Regions from separate parts of the Vibrio orientalis CIP 102891 genome, predicted to be linked through region 1. Evidence: predicted binding sites of a transcription regulator. Region 1 holds the regulator's gene; each other region holds the start of a gene.
What was found. Region 1 encodes MetJ, which represses methionine synthesis genes. Its sites were predicted from a motif close to TTAGACNTNTANANGTCTAA; they were not measured.
Positions count from the first base shown of each region.

Region 2: a site for MetJ is predicted at 4,086-4,105, ahead of metE (5-methyltetrahydropteroyltriglutamate--homocysteine S-methyltransferase). Genes of this name have one in related genera too.
Region 3: a site for MetJ is predicted at 3,969-3,988, ahead of metK (methionine adenosyltransferase). Genes of this name have one in related genera too.

Region 1 covers NZ_ACZV01000005.1:2,347,012-2,352,473, forward strand. The annotation lists gene priA (primosomal protein N') at 1-1,258, opposite strand, end outside; gene rpmE (50S ribosomal protein L31) at 1,536-1,754, shown strand; gene VIA_RS21470 (malic enzyme-like NAD(P)-binding protein) at 2,011-3,288, shown strand; gene metJ (met regulon transcriptional regulator MetJ) at 3,397-3,717, opposite strand; gene VIA_RS21480 (O-succinylhomoserine (thiol)-lyase) at 3,937-5,103, shown strand; gene VIA_RS21485 (bifunctional aspartate kinase/homoserine dehydrogenase II) at 5,103-5,462, shown strand, end outside.
Region 2 covers NZ_ACZV01000005.1:1,340,668-1,346,129, forward strand. The annotation lists gene VIA_RS16810 (GNAT family N-acetyltransferase) at 1-486, opposite strand, end outside; gene ohrR (transcriptional regulator OhrR) at 505-963, opposite strand; gene ohr (organic hydroperoxide reductase Ohr) at 1,088-1,510, shown strand; gene metE (5-methyltetrahydropteroyltriglutamate--homocysteine S-methyltransferase) at 1,602-3,893, opposite strand; gene metR (HTH-type transcriptional regulator MetR) at 4,170-5,081, shown strand; gene VIA_RS16835 (DUF4250 domain-containing protein) at 5,119-5,319, opposite strand; gene VIA_RS16840 (hypothetical protein) at 5,406-5,462, opposite strand, start outside.
Region 3 covers NZ_ACZV01000002.1:43,361-48,822, forward strand. The annotation lists gene rsmE (16S rRNA (uracil(1498)-N(3))-methyltransferase) at 1-187, opposite strand, end outside; gene VIA_RS01090 (endonuclease) at 317-1,018, opposite strand; gene VIA_RS01095 (SprT family zinc-dependent metalloprotease) at 1,097-1,594, opposite strand; gene VIA_RS01100 (DUF2189 domain-containing protein) at 1,664-2,461, opposite strand; gene metK (methionine adenosyltransferase) at 2,735-3,889, opposite strand; gene tkt (transketolase) at 4,210-5,462, shown strand, end outside.

The DNA.
Region 1 (5,462 bases):
GATTACCCGCTTTAAGATGCTTGCGCATTTCGGCAATCAAGGGAGCAGATAGGCCACTTTCAAGATATAGGCCTTTCACATCGAGCACTTTATTGGTGGTCGGGGTCGCACTCCCCGCACGCGAAGAGAGCACTAAATGATGATACTTACCCGCTAACGCATTGTGCAGCGTCTCTAACGCTGGTGTTGCCGACCCCAATACTATTGGGATCTGCTCTTTATTCGCTCGCATCACTGCCACATCACGCGCATGGTAACGTAAGCTGTCTTGCTGCTTATACGAGGCGTCATGCTCTTCATCGACGATAATGATGCCAAGGTTCGCAAAAGGGGTCAGCAGCGCAGAGCGAGTACCAATCACAATACCACTGGCATTATCACGGGCACTAAGCCAAGCATTGAGACGCTCGGTATCATTCAGCCCGGAGTGGATCACCTCAACAGGCACATCAAAGCGTTTTCTGAAGCGGTTAATGGTTTGTGGCGTTAAACCGATTTCAGGCACAAGAACCAAGGCTTGCTGCCCTTTTTCCAAAATCGGTTTAATTAAGTTCAAGTACACCTCGGTTTTACCCGATCCAGTGACCCCCTCAAGCAGGTAACAGCCGAACCCTTCCCCACTGTTAACCGTCGCAATCGCTATCGCTTGTTCTGAGTTGAGCTTAGGCTTGTCAACATTAGCTTCAACGTGTTGACGCCAATCTCGAATAACTGGTTTAGTTTCAACCGATTCAATCCAACCTTTTTCACTGAGTGACTTCAGCACCGAAGAGGAAACCTCTTCATCAATAAACCGTTGATGAGGTAGCGCGCCCGCTTCAAGCATGTGCATCACCTTAGCTTGCTTAACCGCACGACCAAACCCCTGCATTAACTGATCACGTCCTGCTGAGGTCAGTTGCCACTCCACTAGCGTGGCGAAGTCCGCCGCTTTGCCTTTACGCAGTGCACTTGGCATCGCATTGAGTAGAGTGTCACCTAATGGATATTGATAGAACTGGCTGCACCATAACAGTAAAGAGTAAAGCTTTTCAGGCCATACAGGTTGGCTATCGAGAACTTGCTTGATCGGTTTGAGCTTATCAAGACTGAACTCAGATTCATTGGCAAACGCCGTGACAACACCCACTAACGTCTGGCGACCAAAAGGCACAGAAACACGGCCACCGATGATAGGAAATAGGTGACTAGGAATCTGGTAATCAAACTGTTTGTCGAGTGGTACGGGTAGCGCAACTCGGGCTATCAAAGGTCGCATTGTTTGATAAAAAGCTCGTTGGAAGGAATCGGTAATTAGTCTAAGGGAAAAGCCTTGCAGTGGAAAGAGAGGCTGAATAGTCAGCCAAAAACAATAATGGCTAAAAAAGTAGCAAGTTTCTCTTCAAACTGGTTGATCCTAGCTCACGTATTCATTACTATATCGCGCCTTAGGATATGGCTCGCCTTAGTGTAGCGGTATCTAAGTTATTTTTTTCACTACGTGTGGTGTCCGGCTTAGATTCGGATAGCGACACGGCCTAATTTGAGGTTATCCCATGAAAACTGGTATCCACCCAGAATACAAAGCTGTTAAAGCAACTTGTTCTTGTGGCAACTCTTTTGAGTTCAACTCAACTCTAGCTAAAGAGTCTATCCACCTAGACGTATGTGACAAATGTCACCCATTCTACACTGGTAAGCAACGTATCGTAGATACAGGCGGCCGTGTTGATCGCTTTAACAAGCGTTTCGGTGCTCTTTCAAGCAAGAAGTAATTTCTTCGACTTGATTGAAAAAAAGGACGCTCAGGCGTCCTTTTTTGTTATCTGCCACCAGCCAAATTGCCATTTCTCAGAGTAATCTATTACTAAATTTTAGGTTCGCTAGCCATATCTCTATTCATCTGGTCTTATCTCCAGTCATTTACCGCATTTTATTGCTTTAGCTCGCATTCTGACCTATGCAGCTTGACTTAGTTACTCTAAAATGGATTTCCCCATTATTTATAATTATTAACGAGTACCTACACCCATGTCAGACGACAATCGCCAAGAATTATCCCCAGAAGAACAATTCCGCCAACAAGCACTGGACTATCATGCTTACCCTACTCCAGGCAAAATCGCTGTCGCACTAACGACTCCAGCTGAAACAGCAAAAGATCTTGCACTAGCATACAGCCCTGGCGTGGCAGAACCTGTACGTGAAATCGCGCAAAACGCCGATAACGTTTACAAGTACACTTCGAAAGGAAATATGGTTGCGGTTATCTCGAACGGCACTGCAATTCTTGGCTTAGGTAACTTAGGTCCTCTAGCGTCAAAACCGGTAATGGAAGGTAAATCACTTCTGTTCAAACGTTTTGCAGGTCTAGACTCGATTGATATTGAAGTAAAACACCGCACGATTGAAGAGTTTGTTGATACCGTGGCAAACATCGCCGACACCTTTGGCGGTATTAACCTTGAAGACATCAAAGCACCTGATTGTTTTGAAATTGAAAAGCAGCTGATTGAACGTTGTGATGTACCTGTGTTCCACGATGATCAACACGGTACCGCCATTGTAACGGCTGCAGGTATGCTTAATGCGATTGAGCTGCAAGGTAAAAAACTAGAAGAAGCGACAATTGTGTGTCTGGGTGCTGGCGCCGCTGCTGTCGCGTGTATGGAGCTACTGATCAAATGTGGCGCAATGCGCGAAAAGATCTATATGCTTGACCGTAAGGGTGTAATTCATACTCGCCGTGACGATCTCAACGAATACAAACAACTATTCGCCAACAATACAGACAAGCGCACACTAGAAGATGTGATTGAAGGGGCGGATCTGTTCTTGGGTGTATCTGGTCCTAACCTATTGTCACCAGAAGCACTAAAGCTGATGGCAGACAAACCAGTGGTATTTGCGTGTTCGAACCCAGATCCAGAGATCAAGCCAGAGCTCGCTTACGAGGTACGTGACGATCTGATTATGGGTACTGGTCGCAGTGACTACCCTAACCAGGTAAACAACGTGTTATGTTTCCCATTTATCTTCCGTGGCGCTTTAGACGTTCGCGCAAGTGAAATTAACGATGAAATGAAGCTGGCCGCCGTTGATGCGATTCGTCAGTTAGCAAAAGAAGAAGTGCCTGCAGAAGTACTGATTGCAGCAGGTGTTGATGCGCTTTCATTCGGCCCGGGTTACATCATTCCAAAACCAATGGATTCTCGCTTACTACCTCGCGTAGCCAAAGCGGTAGCTCAAGCTGCTGTTGACTCAGGTGTTGCTCGTATAGAAATGCCAGAAAACTACATGGCAAACTAATCAGTTTAAATCACAAACAATAAAAAACCGCTCTCCAATGGAGAGCGGTTTTTTTGTATCTATTCAGTATTGGCTCACAGCGAAAAACTAAGGTGCTTGTGGTTTTTATTATTCTTCGTCAAACGCTTCAAATTCAATACCCATCTCTGTCATTAGTTTTTTCACTTCTGCAGGAATATCGTCTGGGCGATCTTTACGTAAGTCTTCATCCGTCGGCAATGGTTGGCCTGTATAAGCATGGAGAAATGCTTCACACAATAGCTCGCTATTGGTTGCGTGGCGGAGGTTATTAATCTGACGACGCGTACGCTCATCAGTCAATACCTTCAATACTTTCAATGGAATAGAAACGGTAATCTTCTTTACTTGTTCGCTTTTCTTTCCATGTTCAGCATATGGGCTTATATATTCGCCATTCCAATCTGCCATTGCGCACCTTTTGTAAATATTTATGTTTGAAATTAGAAAGCGCAATTTTAGCGGGATTTATGGCCATAAGCAAAGACATATAGACGTCTAGAAGTATTGACGGCCACAAAAATGACAAGTAAAGTGAACAGATATGGGATTGGAATAACATATATCTAACAACCAACAGGTATAGCGTATTCCCTACTAGAAGTCACTAAAGTTCGAAAGGAAACACTTATGAGCACCCGCAAACCAGCCACAATCGCGGTACGTACTGGTATCGAGTCTGACACTCAGCATCACGCAGTTGTTCCACCAATCTACCTATCGACCAACTATGGCTTCCCTGCATTTGGCGAAGTACCAAAGTACGACTATACCCGCTCAGGGAACCCTAACCGTGGTTTGCTTGAAACGGCTCTGTTCGAGTTAGAATCCGGTAAAGGCGCTGTCGTCACTAACTGTGGTACCTCAGCACTTAATCTTTGGGTATCCGCCTTCCTAGGCCCAGACGACCTTATCGTGGCACCACATGACTGTTACGGCGGTACTTACCGTCTATTCAACACTCGCGCTAATAAAGGTGATTTTAAAGTCGAGTTTGTTGATCAGTCCGATCAGCAAGCATTGGCAGCCGCTATCGCCAAAAAGCCCAAATTAATTCTACTAGAAACACCATCAAACCCACTTGTGCGCGTGGTCGACATTGCAGAGGTGTGTGAACAGGCTAAGCAAGTCGGCGCTCTTGTCGCTGTCGACAATACCTTTTTGACACCTGTGTTCCAAAAGCCTTTAGAGCTTGGGGCTGACTTTGTTATTCACTCAACAACGAAATATATCAACGGCCATTCAGACGTTATTGGCGGCGTTGTGATCACCAAAACAGAACAGCACGCTGAAGAGCTGGCTTGGTGGGGTAACTGCATTGGCGCGACCGGCACACCGTTTGATAGCTACATGACGCTACGCGGTATTCGTACGTTAGGCGCGCGTATGAAAGTGCACGAGGAAAGCTCAAGTAAGATCTTAGACTACCTACAAACTCAAGAGTTAGTTGGTCGCATCTATCACCCTAGCTTACCGGATCACCCAGGTCACGAGATTGCCAAGAAGCAGCAGTCTGGTTTTGGCTCAATGTTAAGTTTTGAGTTTGCTGGTAGCTTTGAACAGCTGAAATACTTTGTTGGCGAGCTGGCGCTATTCTCACTCGCCGAGTCACTTGGTGGTGTAGAAAGCCTAATTTGTCACCCTGCCTCTATGACGCACCGAGCAATGGGTGAAGAAGCACTTGCCGAAGCGGGGGTATCACAACAACTGCTTCGCTTGTCAGTCGGTTTAGAGGATGCTGATGACTTAATTGAAGACCTTCAGCAAGCATTTACTAAAGCTAAGGAGGCATTCTAATGTCTATCGAGCGTCAGCTACATAAATTTGGTGGTAGCAGCTTAGCAGACCCAGAATGCTACCGTCGTGTGGTGGGGATACTCAAAGAATACTCAAAGCCTGACGACCTGATTGTGGTATCCGCCGCAGGAAAAACCACTAACCGTCTAATCGCCTTTTTAGACGCACTGAGTAAAGATGGCCGCCTTGCCCATGAAGAGCTGCAAAGCCTACGTCAATTTCAAGTAGAGTTAGTTGAAGAACTGCTAAGCGAAGAAGCACGTGAGCCACTGCTAGCAACACTACGTGATGAATTTAGTACCCTTGGCGAACTCACCTACCCGCTAACCGAAGCCGAAAAGGCAGCGGTTCTCGGTCAC
Region 2 (5,462 bases), 1.0 Mb from region 1:
TTTGGCTAGTTTCGGGTGGTCAAAATTTTGCTCGGTATTCACCATACCAATTTTCTCCATCACCCGCTGTGAAGGATGATTAGGCAGCGCGGTAAACGAGTAAACTTCAGGTAAGTCGAGTTGGTTGAACGCAAAATCTAGCGCTGCTTGGGCTGCCTCCGGCGCGTAACCTTTACCCCAATGTTGTTCGTCTAAACGCCAGCCGATTTCAACAAACGGCGTGTTAGGGATTTCGCGTTGCTCATCTTGCCCAAGCAAACCGACAAAGCCTAAAAACTCGCCTGTTTCTTTTAGCTCCAACGCCCAGAACCCCCAGCCATTATTATCAATGTAAGCTTTAGCACGGCCAATTTGGGCTATAGTTTCCTCTTCAGTCATCACAGATGGAAAGTAGCGCATGACCACTGGGTTAGCATTCAATCGAATGTATGGCTCAACATCGCTATCTTGCCATTGCCTTAATCGTAAACGTTCGGTTTCTAACATGCTTCCCTGCCTTAATCATTAATCGAGTGTCGCGATGACTTTTTCGCACAACTTCTTTAAAAGAATTAGCTCTTCCATTTCCAGTTCAATTTTGCATTTCATTGCTTGCGGGACAGACAGTGCTGCCTTCTTCAGATCAACACCAGAATCCGTGAGCTTTAATACCCTCACCCGCTCATCTTGCTCGCTACGACCTCTGTTGACAAAGCCTTTCGCTTCAAGTCGTTTCAGTAACGGAGTCAGAGTGCCTGAGTCTAGGTGCAATCTAGCACCGATATCTTTGACGCTAATGCCATCACTTTCCCACAATACCATCATCACAAGGTATTGCGAGTAAGTCAGATCCATCGCATCAAGTAGCGGACGGTATGTCCTTATCACTGCGTTTGCGGCACTATAAAGAGGAAAGCAGACTTGATTATCTAACCGTAAACTCTCTTCTTGAGCGCTAATCATATCACTGTCGCAACTGGCCATACTCAACCTCAAACAAGTAATTAAAAAATAAATTGCGCACAATATACTTGCATTCAAGTCATTTCTCGATCTAATATTGCAAACAATTAAATTGCGCGCAACTTAAATTAATAAGGATGACATCATGACGACTCTATACAAAACTCAAGCGACTGCCCTAGCTGGCCGAAATGGCAACGTAAAAACTAACGACGGTCTTCTTAATCTTGAGCTGTCTTACCCGAAAGAAATGGGCGGCTCTGGTCTAGCAACAAACCCTGAGCAGCTATTTGCTGCGGGTTATTCTGCATGTTTCTCAAACGCAATTTTACATGTTGCTCGTGAAGGTAAAGTTGCACTAAAAGAAGCACCTGTTACTGCTGAAGTGGGTATCGGCCCTAACGATCAAGGTGGTTTTGCGCTAACGGTTAGCCTAGCCGCGGCTATCGAATTACCTCAAGAACAAGCGCTAGAGCTAGTGCGTGTTGCTCATCAGGTTTGCCCATACTCAAACGCCGTACGCGGAAATATTGATGTGGCAGTGACTGTAAATGGTCAAGCAATTTAAGCGCTCATAAAGCTAATTCACTACACGCGAGTCAAAATAAAAAGCCGACCTTAGTAAAGGTCGGCTTTTGCGTTAAATGCTTGCAGATATATTACGCTTCTTCGGCGTACTCTTTACGTAACTGTTTCGCTGCAAGAACCATGTTTGCTAGTGACGCTTCTGTTTCTTGCCAGTTTCGAGTTTTAAGCCCGCAATCTGGGTTTACCCATAAGCGCTGAGCTGGAATCTTCTCCGCGGCTTTATTGATTAAGCCTTCGATCCACTCCTTAGTTGGGATGTTAGGCGAGTGAATGTCATACACACCTGGGCCAATTTCATTCGGGTAATTGAACTCTTCAAACGCTTTAAGTAGCTCCATGTTTGAGCGTGATGTTTCAATGGTAATCACATCGGCATCCAGTGCTGCTACTGAGTCGATGATTTCATTGAACTCTGAGTAACACATATGAGTATGGATTTGTGTTTCCGGCTTAGCGCTCGCAGCCGAGATCTTAAATGCATCTACCGCCCACTCTAGATACGCTTTGTGGTCACGCTTTTTCAACGGTAGGCCTTCGCGTATGGCCGGCTCATCGATTTGAATAATGTTGATACCTGCGTCTTGCAAATCTGACACTTCATCACGCAAAGCTAATGCCAGCTGGTCAGCGATTTGTTTGCGGGTGATATCTTCACGAGGGAATGTCCAACATAGAATCGTGACCGGACCTGTCAGCATGCCTTTCATCTGTTTTGAAGTTAATGATTGTGCGTAAGTAGACCACTCAACTGTAATCGGTTTTTCACGTTCAATATCGGCAACCACAATGGCTGGTTTCACGCAGCGAGATCCGTAGCTTTGCACCCAACCAAACTTGGTGGTTTGGAAACCGGCTAAGTTTTCCGCAAAGTACTCCACCATGTCATTTCGCTCTGCTTCACCATGTACTAAGACATCCAGATCCAGCGCTTCTTGGCGTTTTACCGCGTCTGCAATATGACCTTTTAGTGCCGTTTGATATTCCTGTTCGGACAGTTTACCGCTGCGATAAGCACTGCGTTGAACTCGGATTTCACTCGTCTGAGGAAAAGAACCAATAGTCGTGGTCGGGAACAGAGGTAAACCAAGCACTTCATTCTGGTGGGCAGCACGCTCTGCGTATGGCGCACTTCGCTCAGCCAGTGATTTTGTAATCTTGTTTAGGCGGGCTTGCACCTGAGGCTTATTCACATGGGTTGCCGTTTTACGAGCCTGAATTGGCGCACTGTAGGTATCACACGCTAGGATCGCTTCTTGGCTGCCATCTAGCGCTTTTCCGAGTAACGCCACTTCGGTCACTTTTTGTTTCGCAAACGCAAACCAACTTTGAACTTCGTCACTTAAAGCAGGCTCTAGGTCTAAATCAACTGGGCTATGCAGCAGTGAACACGAACTAGCCACCCAAAGTTTATCACCAAGTTTCTCTTTCAATGGTTTTAGGAGCTCAAGTTGCGCGCTTAAATCTGCTCGCCACACGTTACGGCCATTCACAACACCGGCTGAAAGCACCCAGTCGCTTGGTAACTTTGCCGCAACTTGCTCTAGTTGCTGTGGAGAAGCCGACAAATCAATGTGCAGACCGTCTACTTCTAGCTCGACGATTTTATCGAGTGAGTCGACCACTGAATCAAAGTAAGTGGTGAGCAGAACTTTTACATCGCTGCGAATCACCTGATACGCCAGCTTAAAAGAATCAAGCCAAGGTTTATCTAGTTCAAGCGCTAGGATTGGCTCATCAATTTGCACCCATTCAATACCTTGTTTGGCGAGTTTCGCCAGAATCGCTTGGTAAGCAGTCAACAAACGTGGCAGCAATGACAGTCGGTCAAATCCTTCTTCAACTTCTTTTCCTAGGTACAAATAGCTCAGAGGGCCAAGCAGCACTGGTTTTACATTATGACCCGCTTTCACCGCTTCATTCACTTCCTCAAACAGCTGCGGCCAGCTCACTTCAAAGCTATCGTCCTTGCTGAACTCCGGAACAATATAGTGATAGTTAGTGTTAAACCACTTAGTCATGTCTGATGCGGCATGACCACTGCAATCGCAGCTAACTTGAGATTGACCGCGACCAACCTTAAACAGGGTATCAAGATCTGGGAAGCCGCTTTGGTGACGCTTAGGCACATGCCCAAGTAACAGCGTCGTAGTTAAAACATGGTCGTACCATGCAAAATCACCCGCGGCGACAAAGTCTAGACCCGCGTCTGATTGAGTCTGCCAGTTTTTAATGCGCAGCTCGCTGCCGACAGATTTTAGTTCAGCTTGGCTAATTTCTCCGCGCCAATATTTCTCAAGGGTAAATTTCAGCTCTCGTTTTTCACCAATGCGTGGGTAACCGAGTATGTGTGTCGTAGTTGTCATGGTGTTCATCCTTAATTCTGCACGTTCAAATCTGTTATTCTGGTCAGCTCACCACCTAGGATGTCTGGATGGCTAAACTATCTCGCTAAACTGGACGAACGACAATCGACAAATATTCAACTTGTTTATTAAAATTTTTCATGATGATTCGTTTCTCAACCACTTAACTAATAATTAAACTCCCTTGAATTTTTAGACGTCTAGATGTTTACACTCCCATAAAAACAGGTTAGGTTAATAATATTCATGCTTAAACAGTCTGACTGAAGGGAATTCATGATAGAGCTAAAGCACTTACGAACACTCACCACACTCAGAGACACAGGATCGCTCACGGCAACGGCGACAACCTTGCATTTGACTCAATCTGCCCTCTCTCACCAAATTAAAGATTTGGAAGCTCGAATTGGTGGGCAACTGTTTTTGCGCAAAACCAGACCGGTTAAGTTCACCTCCGAAGGAGAGATCTTACTTAAGCTTGCTGATGATGTGCTGCCGCGATTAGCCAAAGCAGAAAATGAGATAGCCAGTCTCAAAGAGGATGTTAATGGCCGACTGCATATGGCGATCGAGTGCCACTCTTGCTTCCAATGGTTGATGCCAGCGCTGAAGGAGTACCAAGTCGCCTGGCCGAGTGTGACACTCGACTTTTCATCTGGTTTCGGCTTTGAACCACTACCCGCTCTGATGGCAGGTGAACTCGACTTGGTGATTACCTCAGACATTCAACCCCGGTCTGAAGTACATTATGAGCCACTGTTTGATTTTGAAATGCGCCTAGTGACATCTATCTCGCATCCACTGGCTGAAAAAGAGTGCATTGAGCCAGAAGATCTTGCCGATCAAACCATGCTCTCCTACCCGGTGCAAAAAAATCGCTTAGATGTGGTTAAGCATTTTTTGCAGCCGGTTGGCATTGAGCCAGCTAAATGGAAACAGGCGGACAATACATTGATGTTAATTCAGATGGTTTCAGCGGGATTAGGTGTGGCGGCCTTACCAAACTGGGCGATCAGTGAGTTTTCTAGACAAGGCTTAATCAGTAGTATTCCACTGGGTAGTGGCTTGTGGCGTCGCCTATTTGCTGCGACACGCCATGCAGACAAAGATAAACGTTACTTGCAGGCGTTCTTTAATACCGCAAGACAGCAGTCTCAAAGTCACCTTGATGGGATTAAAACCGTTTAATCAAAATACTAAAAAGGAGGCCTAAGCCTCCTTTTTGCTATCTTTCATAAGATTTGAACTGATTGGTCAATGGATCGTATTGGTAACCTAGCACGTCCAACTTACCAATTACGGCTTCTACATCCATTTCGTACATAGAAACAAGCTCTTCAAAGCTGTCACATTCTAGGCGCAGCTTTTCGTTCACTATGCCCAACAAGATGATGCTATCAAAGTTGCTCACATTGCTCAGATCCATGGCGTCCTCCTACTCCACATCTACTCTTTCTATAGTAGACGCAAATTCACCGCCTTGAAGTGAGCTAGCTTCAAACTCTTAAGTGATTACAGAACAAATAGAGCCTGATTTGACGTTGCTGATAGAAGCAAAAATACCAGTGC
Region 3 (5,462 bases), on a different contig from region 1:
CAACGTTCTTTTTTGAAACGCTAGCGATCTCTGCTGGGAACTCAGCGCCACTGCCGTCAAACAGCAGTACTTCTTGTCCCTCTTTCATGCGCAATACACGGCCAATGTGGCCTGCAGCATCATCGCTTAGCATGAGAGAGCCTAACTGATTAATGGCTTCTGGGTGGTAAATTCGTGGGATTCGCATTGTGTTTCGATTTCCAGCAAGAGGTTTTGAGATAACCTCTAACATGGATGCTTTTAGGTGAAAAAACAAGGGGCAGCGAGAGTTTCCAATTAATTACTGGAAACTCTCAATTTCATTACACGGAGAGAGCTAGAGCGCCTGGCAAGCTTGGTAAACAAATGGATTGTGATTACCTTGGATTTTGAAGATACGCTCTTCACGTTTGCATTCCCACTTATCCACTGGGAACTGCGTGTTCCATGCTGTCATTAACTGGGTTTGCTGCTTGGACAATTTAAAGCCGTACTCTTGACTCATGTAAAGGTAAGTTCGCGCAATCGAGCCTTTTGCTCTATCGGGCGGCATAACCTTGCGCTGCTTAAAGTTAACCTGCATTTCGCAGCGTCCGTAGCTGACGCCATCCACTCCGTTCCACTGGCTGAAGTTGTAGTTAGAGCGATCGCCATTCACTTCACCAATTGCAGGGGTTAGGTTATGCAGATCTGCTTCCATCAGGCGGAAGGTCTTATCCTTCTTAGTGCAGTTCTTGCGTCCGCCAGTCTGCCAACATTGGCGCTGGTGGCCAAATTGCCATGCTGGGACGACATGTTCCCATTCAATACGAGATGCGCGTTTTTGTTGCTTACGGACTTGGTAACCACACGAGTCTAAGTCAGGTGTTCCTTTGCGCCCTTGCCATTTTATATCGCAGCCGCAGTAAAAACTGGTTGGGTGATCGGCGTAAATCTTTACTGCTTCTTTTTTTGCTTTGGAGAAAGAGGAAGGCGGGGCAGCATGGCTAGCAATAGTGAAAAATGTAAATAATAGACTGAAAAATAGGGTTCTTTTCATGGAATTCCGCATTAGAAAAGTAGTATGAATTACAGTCTAACACGCAATTATGGGGATTATTGCTGAGAATTTTCTTAATTAAGTAAGCTGTTTGCCGGTGAAGCTTAACGTCTGTTGGCACTGTTGGCAGCGGTAACTGGCTTGGTTTCGCACTACTTTATTATGGCGACGAATAGACAGTGGATAGCTTGTGCAGGCGCAAAGATATTCAAACGTTTTCCCTTGTACGGAAGTAACTTCAAAGCTATGAGTTGTTTTTGCGGCTACCTTAAAGACCGCTTCCATCACGCCTTGCCACTCTTTTCCATGTGGCCTAACACGGCCATAGACCTGATAGGTAATCAGGTGAGCAACTTCATGAGGAATAACGTCAGTAAGGAAAGCTTGTTGGTTTTCTTGAAATAGCGTTGGGTTCAAGCGAATTTCGTTTAGCTGCAGATAAGCTTTACCTGCTGCTTTACCGCGTAGCTTGTAGTTTAGTTTTGGTTGAGGGAAGGTGCGTTTGAACGCGAGCTGAGCCTGCTGGATGCAATCAGCAATCACTTTATGTGCACGATAATTGAGTTCTGAATCCACAACCACTCCTAAATAAAAGCCCCAGCTCAAATGGCTGGGGCGCATCATAGATCGAAATGGCTTAGCTTGTTAAGGGTGATGTTTCTTCTTGATGGTTTCGTGGTAAGCGTGCCAAGTACCATAACCAAGAATTGGCATAGTAAATAGCATGCCAATACCGTAAGTGGCAAAGCCAACCAAAATACCGCCACAAATCAATGCAGCCCAAACAATCATTGCAGGGATGTTGGACTTAACCGCGTTAAAGCTGGTGAACACGGCAGTCATCATATCGACGCGGCGTTCCATCATCGCTGGAATAGAGAAAGCCGAAATACTAAACACCACGCAGGCAAGGACGAAGCCAACCAATGAACCTATGACGAGGAAAGGCATAAATTCTGTCAGTGGCGCCCCTTGTACTGAAGGGTAGAGGGCGTGAAGTAGCGCGGCAATACGCATCCAGAAAATCATACACACCGCTAACAGCACAGCAAACGCCCACTGGGAGGTGGAGTTGCGGCTAATGGCTTTCATTGAGTGGAGCAAGCTAGCGCTATGGCCTTTTTCTCGTTCCCAAGCAGCATCATATAAGCCCAAAGCAAGGAAAGGCCCAATGAGCATATAGACCACTAGACTTGGCATCACCACAAGGTGAGTGCCTTGCCATTGAACGAGGAGCACAATACCGATTGCTGCTGCCATAAAGCATAACCCATAGAAGGCACTGATTAAGGGCATTCTGACAAAGTCATGCAGGCCAAGAGACAGCCAGTGGAATGGTGCTGAAATACTGAGTTGATTACACGGAATCGTGCGAGCGTATTCCGAGTCTGGGACTTCTTTCTGTTTATCTTTAAAGTCGTCTGGATTCACCGTACGAGGCATACATCCTCCTTGATCGATTCTCTACGTAGACTAAATTCGTTGGCAAATTTAGCGTTGGAAACTCGATGCCCGGCTTGGCGACGTCTGGGATGTAAGCGGCGCATCAGTTAACGCTAACGAGGTTTCAATCGCTGAAATTGCTCGTTAACATATTTTTAACTATTGACCCCATGGCAAAAAAATACAACTTTACGCCATAAATTTATCCCTAAAGAAAAAGGGCCTTTGGTTACCCAAAAGCCCTCTTAAATTCTATTATTTCTTAAATTCTAATTACTTAAGACCAGCAAACTCTGCAAGAATTGCTGCTTTGTCTGTTGCTTCCCATGGGAACTCTTCGCGGCCGAAGTGACCGTATGCTGCCGTCTTCTTATAGATAGGCTGAAGCAGGTTGAGCATTTCTTGTAGACCGTATGGGCGTAGGTCGAAGTTCTGGCGAACAGCTTCTACGATGATGTCGTGAGATACTTTTTCAGTACCAAACGTTTCAACCATGATAGACGTTGGATCAGCTACACCGATTGCGTAAGAAAGTTGGATTTCACAACGGTCAGCCATACCAGCTGCTACGATGTTTTTCGCTACGTAACGTGCTGCGTATGCAGCAGAGCGGTCTACTTTTGATGGATCTTTACCAGAGAAAGCGCCGCCGCCGTGACGAGCTGCGCCGCCGTAGGTATCTACGATGATTTTACGGCCTGTAAGACCACAGTCACCCATTGGACCACCGATTACGAAACGGCCAGTTGGGTTGATGAAGAAGTTAGTCTCTTTGTTAATCCACTCTGAAGGCAGTACTGGTTTGATGATCTCTTCCATTACTGCTTCACGTAGATCTGGAGTAGAGATTGAATCACAGTGCTGAGTTGAAAGAACAACCGCATCGATACCAACAATCTTACCTTGGTCGTACTGGAAAGTTACCTGAGATTTAGCATCTGGACGAAGGAAATCTAACTTGCCGCTTTTACGCACTTCAGCTTGCTTTTCAACAAGACGGTGTGAGTAAGTAATTGGTGCAGGCATTAGAATTTCAGTTTCGTTAGTTGCGTAACCAAACATGATGCCTTGGTCGCCAGCACCCTGATCTTTAGGGTCTGCTTTGTCAACGCCTTGGTTGATGTCAGGAGACTGCTTACCGATAGTGTTTAGAACTGCACAAGAATTAGCATCAAAGCCCATGTCAGAGTGAACGTAACCAATTTCACGTACCGTCTCACGAGTGATCTCTTCGATATCAACCCATGCTGACGTTGTGACTTCACCACCAACCATTACCATGCCGGTTTTTACGTAAGTTTCACACGCAACACGTGCCTTTGGGTCTTGTTCTAGAATCGCATCAAGTACTGCATCAGAAATTTGGTCTGCAATTTTATCTGGATGGCCTTCTGATACTGACTCAGAAGTGAACAGGTGCTTAGCCATGTGAGCTCCACTTTATCGATTGAGAGTGACCAGTTTAATTAACTCATCACTATTAAATAATATTAAAAACTGTAGGTGTATCTACATCTAGACGTCTATTCTAATTTTGAATGCTCGAATTACAAGCTCTTTTTTCTAATAAATCATAACTAAACGTTTGCTTGGCTGAGCTTAAATATAGATAACTTGGTGGTAAAGGGAATGAAATCTCAGAAAATTGTGAACTTTTGGCTTGGAAAACGTTTGCAGTGCCACAAGTGCTTTGAGAGAATTATTATTCACACACTTATTTGATTCGCTTAATGCATTCAGGAGCTGACATGTCTTCTCGTCAACATCTCGCCAACGCAATCCGTGCTCTAAGTATGGATGGTGTACAACAAGCTAACTCTGGTCACCCAGGTGCACCTATGGGTATGGCTGACATCGCTGAAGTTCTTTGGCGCTCTCACCTAAACCACAACCCAGCTAACCCAGAGTGGGCTGACCGCGACCGTTTTGTTTTGTCTAACGGCCATGGTTCAATGCTGATTTACTCTCTACTGCATTTGGCAGGTTACGAGCTATCGATTGACGATCTGAAAAACTTCCGTCAGCTTCACTCTAAAACTCCAGGTCACCCTGAGTACGGCTATGCACCAGGTGTTGAAACAACAACAGGTCCTCTAGGTCAGGGTATCACTAACGCTGTAGGTATGGCGTTAGCTGAGAAGACTCTAGCTGCGCAGTTCAATAAAGAAGGTCATGACATCGTAGACCACTTCACTTATGCATTTATGGGTGATGGCTGTCTGATGGAAGGTATCTCTCACGAAGCATGTTCTCTAGCGGGTACATTAGGCCTTGGCAAGCTAATCGCTTTCTGGGATGACAACGGTATCTCTATCGATGGTGAAGTTGAAGGTTGGTTCTCGGATGACACACCTAAGCGTTTTGAAGCTTACGGTTGGCACGTAATCCCTGCAGTAGACGGTCACGATTCTGAAGCAATTAATGCAGCAATTATCGCGGCGCAAGCAGATCCTCGCCCAACGCTTATCTGTACTAAAACTATCATCGGTTTTGGTTCACCTAATAAGTCTGGTTCACACGACTGTCACGGTGCTCCACTAGGCGCTGAAGAAATTGCAGCGACTCGTAAGCAACTTGGTTGGGAACACGGTCCATTTGAAATTCCTGCTGATGTATATGCACAGTGGGATGCAAAAGAAGCTGGCGCAGCAAAAGAAGCAGCGTGGAATGCTAAGTTTGACGCATACGCGGCAGCTTACCCTGCAGAAGCGGCAGAACTTAAGCGTCGTCTAAACGGTGAACTACCAGCACAGTGGGAAGAGAAAGCAAGCGCAATCATTGCTGACCTTCAAGCGAACCCAGCAAACATTGCATCACGTAAAGCGTCTCAAAACGCACTAGAAGCGTTCGGTGCGATGCTACCTGAATTCCTAGGCGGTTCTGCTGACCTAGCACCTTCTAACCTAACCATGTGGTCTGGTTCTAAGTCAGTGTCAGCTGAAGATGCATCGGGTAACTACATCCATTACGGTGTACGTGAATTCGGTATGACAGCAATCAT